Regions from separate parts of the Aquamicrobium sp. YD-1-mutant5 genome, predicted to be linked through region 2. Evidence: riboswitches for the same ligand, from Rfam matches in the RefSeq annotation. Region 2 holds a riboswitch; the other holds the start of a gene.

Region 1 (4,726 bases), on a different contig from region 2:
ACGAGGCCGACATTTCGGGCCCGCCAGCGATCGCGCCCACCTTCGGGCAGCGCTGCGATATCCTCTTCGTTCCAGACCACGCGGCCGGCTCCCGCCCGCTCCATGCCCGTCACGATGTTGATGAAGGTGGTCTTGCCCGACCCCGAAGGCCCCGCCAGAGCAACCATTTCCCCGGCTTCCAGCCGCAACCCGGCCAAATCGAGCGCTGGCACGGGAAGCCCCGGATAACGGACCTGAAGGCCTTCGACTGACAGAGCCTGCATCACGCTAAACCCTTCGGAAATCGGCGTTGACGATGCGAAGCAGGCTGACGAAACCCGTATCCGGATCGGTCCACGAACCGACTTCGAGCTTGCCGGAGACTTCGATGGTTGCATTTGCCTGTTCGAAGGTCTGGGCATGGTCGAGATAGACGACGATGATGTCGTCCGGCCAGTCCGCGTCCGACGAGCAGAACGGACACAGTGCCATCGGAATTTCAGTGAGCACGAAGAAATTGGCTTCCGCCTTCAGGGGCGGCGCCATGAAGCCGCGCATGGCGACCGGCTTGCCTTCCAGAGCCTTCACCTTGTCGGAGAAGGTCAGGCCCAGCACGCTGACCTTGCCATAGAGTTCATTGAAGGAAATCGGGCTCGGTGCCGAACGGGCCGGCCTTGCCGAAAGGCAGAGCGCAGCGGCACCGATCATGGCGAGCGCCTGCCGGCGATCCGGGGCGGTGAAGATCATCGCAGCCTCCTTGACTGAACGGGTGCAGGCCCGGAGATGATCCGGGCCTGCCGCTTCTTGTTTACGTGTTACTTTTTCTGCGTGGTACCAAGCGCCAGAGCGTCGGCCAGAACGCGGTAGACGTCGCTCTGCTCCATGTAGCCTTTGAAGTTCTCGGAGCCGGGGCCGGTCGCCTGCAGCACCACGTCGTCAACGGCGTGAACGCCGGTGTCGCCGTCACGCGGAATGTTGCCCTCCACGAACACCGCGCCGGGAACGTCCTTGTAGGCTTCGTTGGCGATGTACTTCTTGTTCTCGTCCTGAATGGCCGGAACGAACGGGCCGTCGAGCTTCGGACGGAAGGTTTCGTAGTGGTCGGGACCATTGTTGGCGGCCAGGAACAGACGGCGCGAGACATCGACGCTGTCGGGATAGCCGTCACCGTTGGAATCGACGTAGTTCGGGAAACCGGCCTCGGCATAGGTGCCGACCTTCTCGCGCATCTCGTCGCCGGGCTTCTCGTCATCGACCGTGCCGATGATGGAAACGCCATGGGTGTGGTCGCCGGTGACGACGATCAGCGTATCGGGGTTCTTCTCGGCGAATTCGCGGGCAACGCCGATCGCTTTGTCGAACTCGATGGTGTCCACGATGGCGCGGTCCCAGTCGAGCGGATGGGACATCTTGTCGATATTGGCGCCTTCCACGACGAGCACGAAGCCTTCGGCGTTCTTCTCAAGCTGGCCGATGGCGGCCTTGGTCATATCGACCAGACCGGGCTGCTCGGGAAACTTCCCGACAGTGCCCTTCTTGAGGAACTCACGGTCGAGGGTGGTGTCCATGTTGCCGGTGTGGAAGAGGCCCAGAACCTTGCCGGTGTTGGAGCCGGCGGCGGCCTCAAGCTCGCCCTTCGTGGTGGCCAGCGTATAGCCGGCGTCCTTGAAGCCCGCAACGTGATCGGTGTCGTCCTTGCGCTTCGAGCCGGCAACGGACTGCGGCAGGAAGTAGGCCGAACCACCGCCAAGGATGACCTCCGGCTTCAGATCGAAGATCTGAGTGTTGATGGCCGCCTTCTCGGCGCGGCGACGGGTGTGGGAAAAGAGCGCTGCCGGCGTCGCGTCCTGAAGCTCGGACGTCGTTACGATACCGACCGATTTGGAAGTCTGACGGCGCAGGGCCTCGACCAGCGTCTCGACCTTCGGGTCGTCGAACGGATCGGCGGTACGGTCAGCGTAGACGCCGATCGCGTTCACGGCGCTCTTGTGGCCGGTCATGTAAGCCGACATGGTGTTGGCGCTGTCGGTGGCGATCGCTTCGGTGGACGAGGTGCCGATGAAGGCCATGCGATCGAGATCGTCCATGTGAAGGCGGCCATTGGCCTTACCTTCGGTCATGCCCTTCGACATGATGCGGGCGGCAGTGCGGTGGGCGACCGAGAGGCCATCGCCGAGGAAGAAGATCACGTTCTTCGCTTTCGGCTCGGCAGCGGTGCCGTAAACTTCCCAGGTCACGGTTTTCTCATCGTCGCCGGCCTTGGCGATCACGGTGTAGGTGCCGGGCTCGGTGATCGTCACGCCTTCCAGACGCACGGCCGAAGCCTCGACGCCGTCTTCCTTCTCGATGAAGGTGGCTTCCTTGCCAAGAACTTCCGCGGCCGGCTTGCCGTTGATGGTGACGGTGACATCGGAACCCGCAACAACACCATCGAACTCGACTTTCACGTCGAAGGGCGAAGCGGTGAGAATCGTTGCCCTGTCGAGCGGGTAGACCGTGGCGGCGCCGGCAACGGCCGGAACCAGTATGGTTGTTGCGGTCAGAATGGCGAGTAGGCTTCGCATGATCGGGTTCTCCGTAAACTCAAAAAGAGACCCGCTAGCTAGGACCCGCACGTTACAGCGCGATGACAGCTCGCGATCAGGCTGATGACAGCCCCTTCCGTTCTCTGGCCAGCGGCAACGTCGCTTGACAGAACCGGGCGCTTGAAACATAGATGGCTTCATTCCGAGGGGGGCGCCGTACGGCGCTGAGATGGCAGTGAGCCGGACCCTTGAACCTGATCCGGGTTATGCCGGCGTAGGAACGGAACAAGGGCCTTCGGGCAATCCTGCCAATTCTTCGCACACCTGGATCTCCATGATGACAAGTCGGGAGATCGCCATGCAGCATCGATACGAATTCCGCCCGCCGACACGATTCCGCTTCTAGGGAATCGCGACATGCCGGCTGTTCTGGCAGCATTGCGCACCACGCTGGTGCTGGTGGCCTCATGGCAGGCAATCGTCATGGCCTTTGCCCCGCCGCGCTACATATTGCCAGCGCCGCTGGACGTCGCGGCCGCCTTCCAGCGGCAGCCGCTCTATCTTTTCGACAACATGCTGGTGACGCTGTCCGAGATCGCCGCCGGATTCGTCACTGGTACGCTCGCAGGCGTGGCGACCGCGCTTGCCATCGCCAGCTTTCCGCGCCTTGGCCGCGCGGTCTGGCCCGTGGTGCTGGTTCTGCAAGCCTTTCCGGTCTTCGTCATCGCGCCGCTCCTGGTGCTGTGGTTCGGCTTCGGCATGAGCTCCAAGGTGGTGATGACGGCGCTCATCATCTTCTTTCCCGTCGCCTCCGCCTTTGCGGACGGGCTGCGGCGCACGCCACCCGAAATCGTCGATGCCGCCGCCCTCACCCCCGCCAGCCACCGCCAGACGCTGTTTCTGCTGCGCGTGCCGCTGGCGATTCCCGCACTGGTTTCCGGGTTGCGGGTTGCCGCGCCGCTTGCTCCACTCGGAGCCGTGATCGGTGAATGGGTGGGTGCATCGGCGGGGCTCGGCTTCGTCATGGTTCAGGCCAATGCCCGCATGCAGACCGACACCATGTTCGCGGCCATGGCCGTCATCGCCGTCCTCACCCTCCTGTTGCGGCGGGCCGTCGATGCCCTCGCCCCCCTTCTCACGCCGTGGGCGCGCGAAGGCGAATTCTCTCCCCATCATCAGCAAAGGAAATCCTCATGATCCGATCCTGCGCGCTCGCGCTTCTGCTTTCCGTCGCCACGGCGGGTGCCGCCCATGCGGCCGACAAGCTCACCGTGATGCTGGAATGGTTCGTCAATCCGGACCATGCCCCGCTGGTGGTGGCGAAGGAGCTCGGCCTGTTCGAGGAAGCGGGACTTGAGGTGGAGTTCGTGCCTCCTGCCGATCCCTCGATCGTGCCACGCGCGGTGGCCTCCGGCAAGGCCGAGATCGGCATCCACTATCAGCCCAATCTCTATCTCGACCATGATGCCGGCGTCTCGCTGGTGCGCTTCGGCACACTGGTCGAGACCCCGCTCAACACGCTCACGGTTCTGGCCGACGGGCCGATCAGGGAGTTGAAGGATCTCGAGGGCAAGAAGATCGGCTACTCGGTTTCCGGCTTCGAGGACGCCATCATTTCCCGCATGCTGGGCAATGCCGGGGTGGACAAGAGCAAGATCGAGCTGGTCAACGTCAATTTCGCCCTGTCACCGTCGCTGATCAGCGGGCAGGTTGACGCCACCATCGGCGGCTACCGCAATTTCGAGCTCACCCAGATGAAGCTCGAAGGCCATGAAGGCCGCGCCTTCTTCCCCGAGGAGCACGGCATTCCGGTCTATGACGAGCTGGTGTTCGTCACCCGTCCGGAACTGGCAGGCGACGACCGCCTGAGGCGCTTTCTTGGCGCGGTGGAGAAAGGCGCGATCCACCTCACCAACCATCCCGAAGACAGTTGGAAGCTGTTCATCAGGGCTTATCCGGATCTTGATGACGAATTGAACAAGGCCGCGTGGCACGACACGCTGCCGCGCTTCGCCAAGCGGCCCTCGGCACTCGACCGCGCACGCTATGCCCGCTTCGGGGCATTCCTTGAGGAAAGCGGGCTGATCAAGAAGGCCCCCGCGGTCGAAGACATCGCGGTGGAGTTGCAATGAGCGCGATCCAGCACACAGCCGGCCTGCTGGACGAGGTGCGCCGGCGCCGTCCGCGCGTTCATTGCCTGATGAACGGCGTGGTCCCTAAAT
Region 2 (4,726 bases):
TGGCTGACGAGGATGACCGTGCCGGCAAAGCCGGCGACGAGCTCCTGCAACAATTCCAGCGTCTCCATGTCGAGGTCGTTGGTCGGCTCGTCCAGCACCAGAAGATTGGCCGGACGCGACAGCACGCGCGCCAGAAGCAGGCGGGCGCGTTCGCCGCCCGAAAGCTCGCGCACCGGCGTGCGCGCCTGTTCGGGCTTGAACAGGAAATCCTTCATGTAGGAGACGACATGGCGCTGCTCGCCATTGACAATCAGGCTCTCTCCGCGCCCGTCGGTGAGATAGTGGGCCAGCGTCTCGTTCGGGTCGGCGGCCTCGCGCTTCTGGTCGAGGGTTGCGATCTCCAGATTGACGCCGAGGCGCACGCTGCCTGAATCCGGCTTCAGCTCGCCGGTCAGCATCTTCAAGAGCGTGGTCTTGCCGGCACCATTGGGGCCGACGAGGCCGATGCGGTCGCCGCGCTGGATGCGGGTGGAGAAATCGCTGACGACGGTGAGCTCGCCAAAGCTCTTGGAGATCGACTTCGCCTCAATCACCAGCTTGCCGGATTCCGCCGCGTCGCTTGCCACCATGGTGGCAGCGCCTTCCGCGCCGCGATAGGTGCGGTGGCGCTGGCGCAGGGTCTGCAATTCGCCGAGGCGGCGCACATTGCGCTTGCGCCGGGCGGTGACGCCATAGCGCAGCCAGTGTTCCTCGCGCGCGATCTGGCGGCCAAGCTTGTGCTGGTCGCGCTCTTCCTCTTCGAGGATCTGGTCGCGCCATTCCTCGAAATGGGCAAAGCCCCGGTCGAGTCGCCTTGTCTGGCCGCGATCCAGCCAGACGGTGGCGCGCGACACGCGCTCGAGAAAGCGGCGGTCGTGCGAGATGATGACCAGCGCCGAGGAGGAGCGGATCAGTTCTTCCTCCAGCCATTCGATGACATTGAGGTCGAGATGGTTGGTCGGCTCGTCGAGCAGCAGAATGTCGGGCTCGGGGGCCATGACGCGGGCCAGGGCGGCGCGGCGCGCCTCGCCGCCGGAAAGCTCGCCCGGTTTTTCATCGCCGGTGAGGCCCAGATGTTCAAGCAGATAAGTGGCGCGGTAGGGATCGTCGGCGGGGCCGAGACCCGCCTCGACATAGGCGCGCACGGTGGCGAAGCCGTCCATGTCTGGCGCCTGCGCCAGATAGCGGATGGTGGCTGTGGGCTGGCGGAACACCTCGCCGTCCTGCGCCTCGGCCAGACCGGCCGCGATCTTCAGCAGCGTCGACTTGCCCGAACCGTTGCGCCCGACCAGCGCGATGCGGTCGCCGGGGCCGACGGTGAGGTCGGCGCCGTCGAGCAGCGGCGTGCCGCCGAAGGTCAGGCGGATGCCGGCGAGATTGAGAAGCGGGGGAGCCATGTCAGCCCTCTTTTGGGGTTGGAGCATTTTGCAGCCAGACTGCATCGTCTGGCGTCGCAGGAATGCGGCTAAACAGGTAGCCGGAGAAACGAAACGGCATCAGTCAAAATGCCTGTTGCAGCGGTGGGTGGGCGACGAGCAGGGCGCGGCCCTGTTCAAGTCCGACGCCGAGCCGGCCGCGCACCTCGTTCGACATCGTCAGCGACGAACCGAAGGGGACGCGCACGGCTTCAAGCGGCCATTTCGCGCCCTCAACCGTCAGGCCTGTCAGATCCGAAAAGCCGAGGATCGAGAACAGCGTTCCGTCCGCATAATCGAAGATTGTGGTGCTGCCATGGGGAAGCGGGCGGCCTTCCTGCGTGCCGCTGGTCAGCAACACCTCGGTTCCCGCCTCTGCCAGCCGCAGCGCCAGCGCAAGGTGCAGGAACGCGTGGTCGGCGCGCGCGCCGCCGAAAGCACCGGCCAGTACCAGCGCGGTGGCGCCCTGTTCAAGGGCGATGTCCACTGCCAGTTCGCCGTCGGTTCTGTCCTTGTCGGCAGGGAATTTCCGCGTCGGCACTGATGCCAGATGCTCCGGCAGGTCCGGCGGCGCGGAATCGAAATCGCCCACCCACAGTTCGGGAACGATGCCGAGCGCCTCGGCGTGGCGGATGCCGGAATCTGCGGCGATGACGCGCGTGCCGGCGATCTGGCGGTCGAGGGCGGGTGTGCGGACAAGCTCGCCGCCGAGAAGGATGGTGTATCGGCTCATGGGATCAGGGCATTAGCAGTCCCGCCGGAGGAACGGAAGAGCGGGGCATCGCTCTTGCTTCCCGCCGCATGCGGGCCTATTTCTGAAGATGCTCTAACGGGGTGCCGGACGCGTCATTGCGGCCCGGCTGAGAGGCGAGACCACGCCAACCCGCTGAACCTGATCCGGTTTGTACCGGCGGAGGGATTAGAAGCTGTCGGAGATCCGGCGCCTCGACCCCCTGAAACGCAACCAAGGAGGCGCCGATGCGCACGATGCTCTTATCCTTTCTGTCAGCCGCAGCCCTGCTGGCCGCCGCGCCCGCTTCGGCGGAAGGCAGGCTCACCATCTACACCTATGACAGCTTCACTGCCGAATGGGGCCCCGGCCCGCAGGTGAAGACCAATTTCGAGGCCGAATGCGGCTGCGAGGTCGATTTCGTCTCGGTGGCCGATGGGGTCGCCCTGCTCAACCGGGTGAAGCTCGAAGGCGCGTCGACCAAGGCCGACATCGTGCTCGGCCTCGACACAAATCTCACCGCAGAGGCGCGGGGCACAGGCCTGTTTGTCGCCAATGGCGCGACGCCGCAGGTCAACGTTCCGGGCGGCTGGGACGATGACATGTTCGTGCCCTATGACTACGGCTATTTCGCCGTGGTCTATGATACGGAAAAGCTGCCCAACCCGCCGGCCAGCCTCAAGGAACTGGTAGAGGGAGATGCGTCGCAGAAAATTGTCATTCAGGATCCGCGCACTTCGACGCCGGGCCTTGGCCTGCTTCTGTGGGTGCGCTCGGTCTATGGTGACGAGGCTGGTGCAGCATGGGAGAAGCTGAAGGGCCGCGTGCTGACGGTCACGCCGGGCTGGAGCGAGGCCTACGGGCTGTTCACCAAAGGCGAGGCGCCGATGGTGCTCTCTTACACGACGTCGCCCGCCTATCACATGATCGCCGACAAGAGCGACCGTTATCAGGCCGCCGCCTTCGCCGAAGGGCATTATCTCCAGGTCGAGGTGGCCGGCATCACCGTTACCGGAGCGAAGAACCCGCTGGCCGAAAAGTTCCTCGCCTTCATGACCGGTCCGGGTTTTCAGGACGCGGTGCCGGAAACGCAGTGGATGTATCCGGCGGCGAAGACCGACAAGCCGCTCGATCCTGCCTTCGACAAGCTCGTGAACCCGGCAAAGGCCCTGCAATTCAGCCCGCAGGAGGTCGCCGACAACCGCAAGGTATGGGTGGACGAGTGGCTGTCCGTGATGGGCAGGTAAGAAAACTTGGCCGATCGCGTCGCCTCTGCATACAGGGATCCGCGCGTCGCCGCCGGCATCATGGCGCTGGCGGCGATCTCGCTGCTAATCGGCGGCGCCTTCGCCGGGCTGATCGTCGAGGGCGCGCGCGATCTTTCCGGCGCGATTGCCGCTTTCGATCCCTACCTGTTCAGGGTGGCCCGATTCACGCTGTGGCAGGCGCTGCTGTCGACGCTTTTGTCGGTTGTGCCGGCGCTGTTCGTGGCGCGGGCTCTGGTGCGCCATCCGGATTTTCCGGGGCGCGGGCTGATCCTTCAGCTTTTCGCCGTGCCGCTGGCGCTGCCGGCTCTGGTGGCCGCCCTCGGCGTGCTGGCGCTCTATGGCCGGGCCGGTTATTTCGCCGGCTTTCTTTCGATGCTGGGTGGCGAAACATGGCCGGGCATCTACGGGCTTTCCGGTATTCTCGTGGCGCATGTGTTCTTCAATCTGCCGCTGGCCACGCGCCTGTTCGTCGAGGCCTTGCAGACCGTGCCAGCGGACCAGTGGCGGCTGGCCAGCCAGCTTGGAATGGGCGCGCGCCCCGCATTCCGGCTGATCGAATGGCCGGTGTTGCGGCAGGCGCTGCCGGGTGTCGCCGGGCTGGTGTTCATGCTGTGCGTGACCTCCTTCACCATCGTGCTGACGCTCGGCGGCGGGCCGCGCGCCACGACGCTGGAAGTGGCGATCTATCAGGCGCTGCGCTTCGACTTCGATCCCGCGCGCGCCGTTGCGCTGACCGCTTTGCAGATCGGGCTGACGCTTGCCATCGTCTTCGTTCTCAGCCGTTTCGGGGCCGGCACCGTGGCCGAGGCGAGCCTCTCGGTGGCGCCACGGCGTTTCGTTTCGGTGAGCGGCGGAGAGACGGCGCTGAACGGTGCGTTGATCGTGCTCGCCCTTCTGTTCGTCGCCGGACCGATGGCGGCCACCGTGGCGGCGGGGCTGCAGGCCGAGCTTGGCCGTCTTGTCATGGAAGCGGCGGTGCAGCGTGCCGCGCTGACCAGTCTCGTCCTGGCGCTGTTATCGGCGTTGCTGGCGGCAGCCCTTTCCATGGCGCTGGTGATGGCGAGGCAGGCGCTTGCCCTGCGCCGCGCCGGCGCGCGCCGGCCCTTGCTCGAATATCTCACCGATACTGGAGCGGGTTTCGTTCTGGTGGTGCCGCCCATCGTCGTCGGGGCGGGCTGGTTCATCTTGCTGCGCCATGTGGCCGATGTGTTCGCTTTCGCGCCCGTGCTGGTCGTCACCGTCAATGCGGTGATGGCGATGCCCTTTGCGCTGAGGGCTTTGCGCCCGGCCTATGATGCGGCCAGCGCCCGTCACGAGCGGCTGTGCGCACAGCT

Evidence for each region. A riboswitch is a leader RNA that binds a small molecule or an ion and turns the genes downstream of it on or off. The one in region 2 is predicted to bind thiamine pyrophosphate.
Region 1: another riboswitch for thiamine pyrophosphate. It lies ahead of AC5XE7_RS13290 (ABC transporter permease); the one in region 2 lies ahead of thiB (thiamine ABC transporter substrate binding subunit).

The regions. Positions count from the first base shown of each region.
Region 1 covers NZ_JCAKKP010000008.1:127,975-132,700, forward strand. The annotation lists gene AC5XE7_RS13275 (ABC transporter ATP-binding protein) at 1-263, opposite strand, end outside; gene AC5XE7_RS13280 (hypothetical protein) at 268-726, opposite strand; gene AC5XE7_RS13285 (alkaline phosphatase) at 795-2,543, opposite strand; TPP riboswitch at 2,700-2,802, shown strand; gene AC5XE7_RS13290 (ABC transporter permease) at 2,922-3,701, shown strand; gene AC5XE7_RS13295 (ABC transporter substrate-binding protein) at 3,698-4,636, shown strand; gene AC5XE7_RS13300 (hydroxyethylthiazole kinase) at 4,633-4,726, shown strand, end outside.
Region 2 covers NZ_JCAKKP010000003.1:451,664-456,389, reverse strand. The annotation lists gene AC5XE7_RS06620 (ABC-F family ATP-binding cassette domain-containing protein) at 1-1,376, opposite strand, end outside; gene AC5XE7_RS06615 (thiamine diphosphokinase) at 1,480-2,127, opposite strand; TPP riboswitch at 2,215-2,330, shown strand; gene thiB (thiamine ABC transporter substrate binding subunit) at 2,373-3,371, shown strand; gene thiP (thiamine/thiamine pyrophosphate ABC transporter permease) at 3,378-4,726, shown strand, end outside.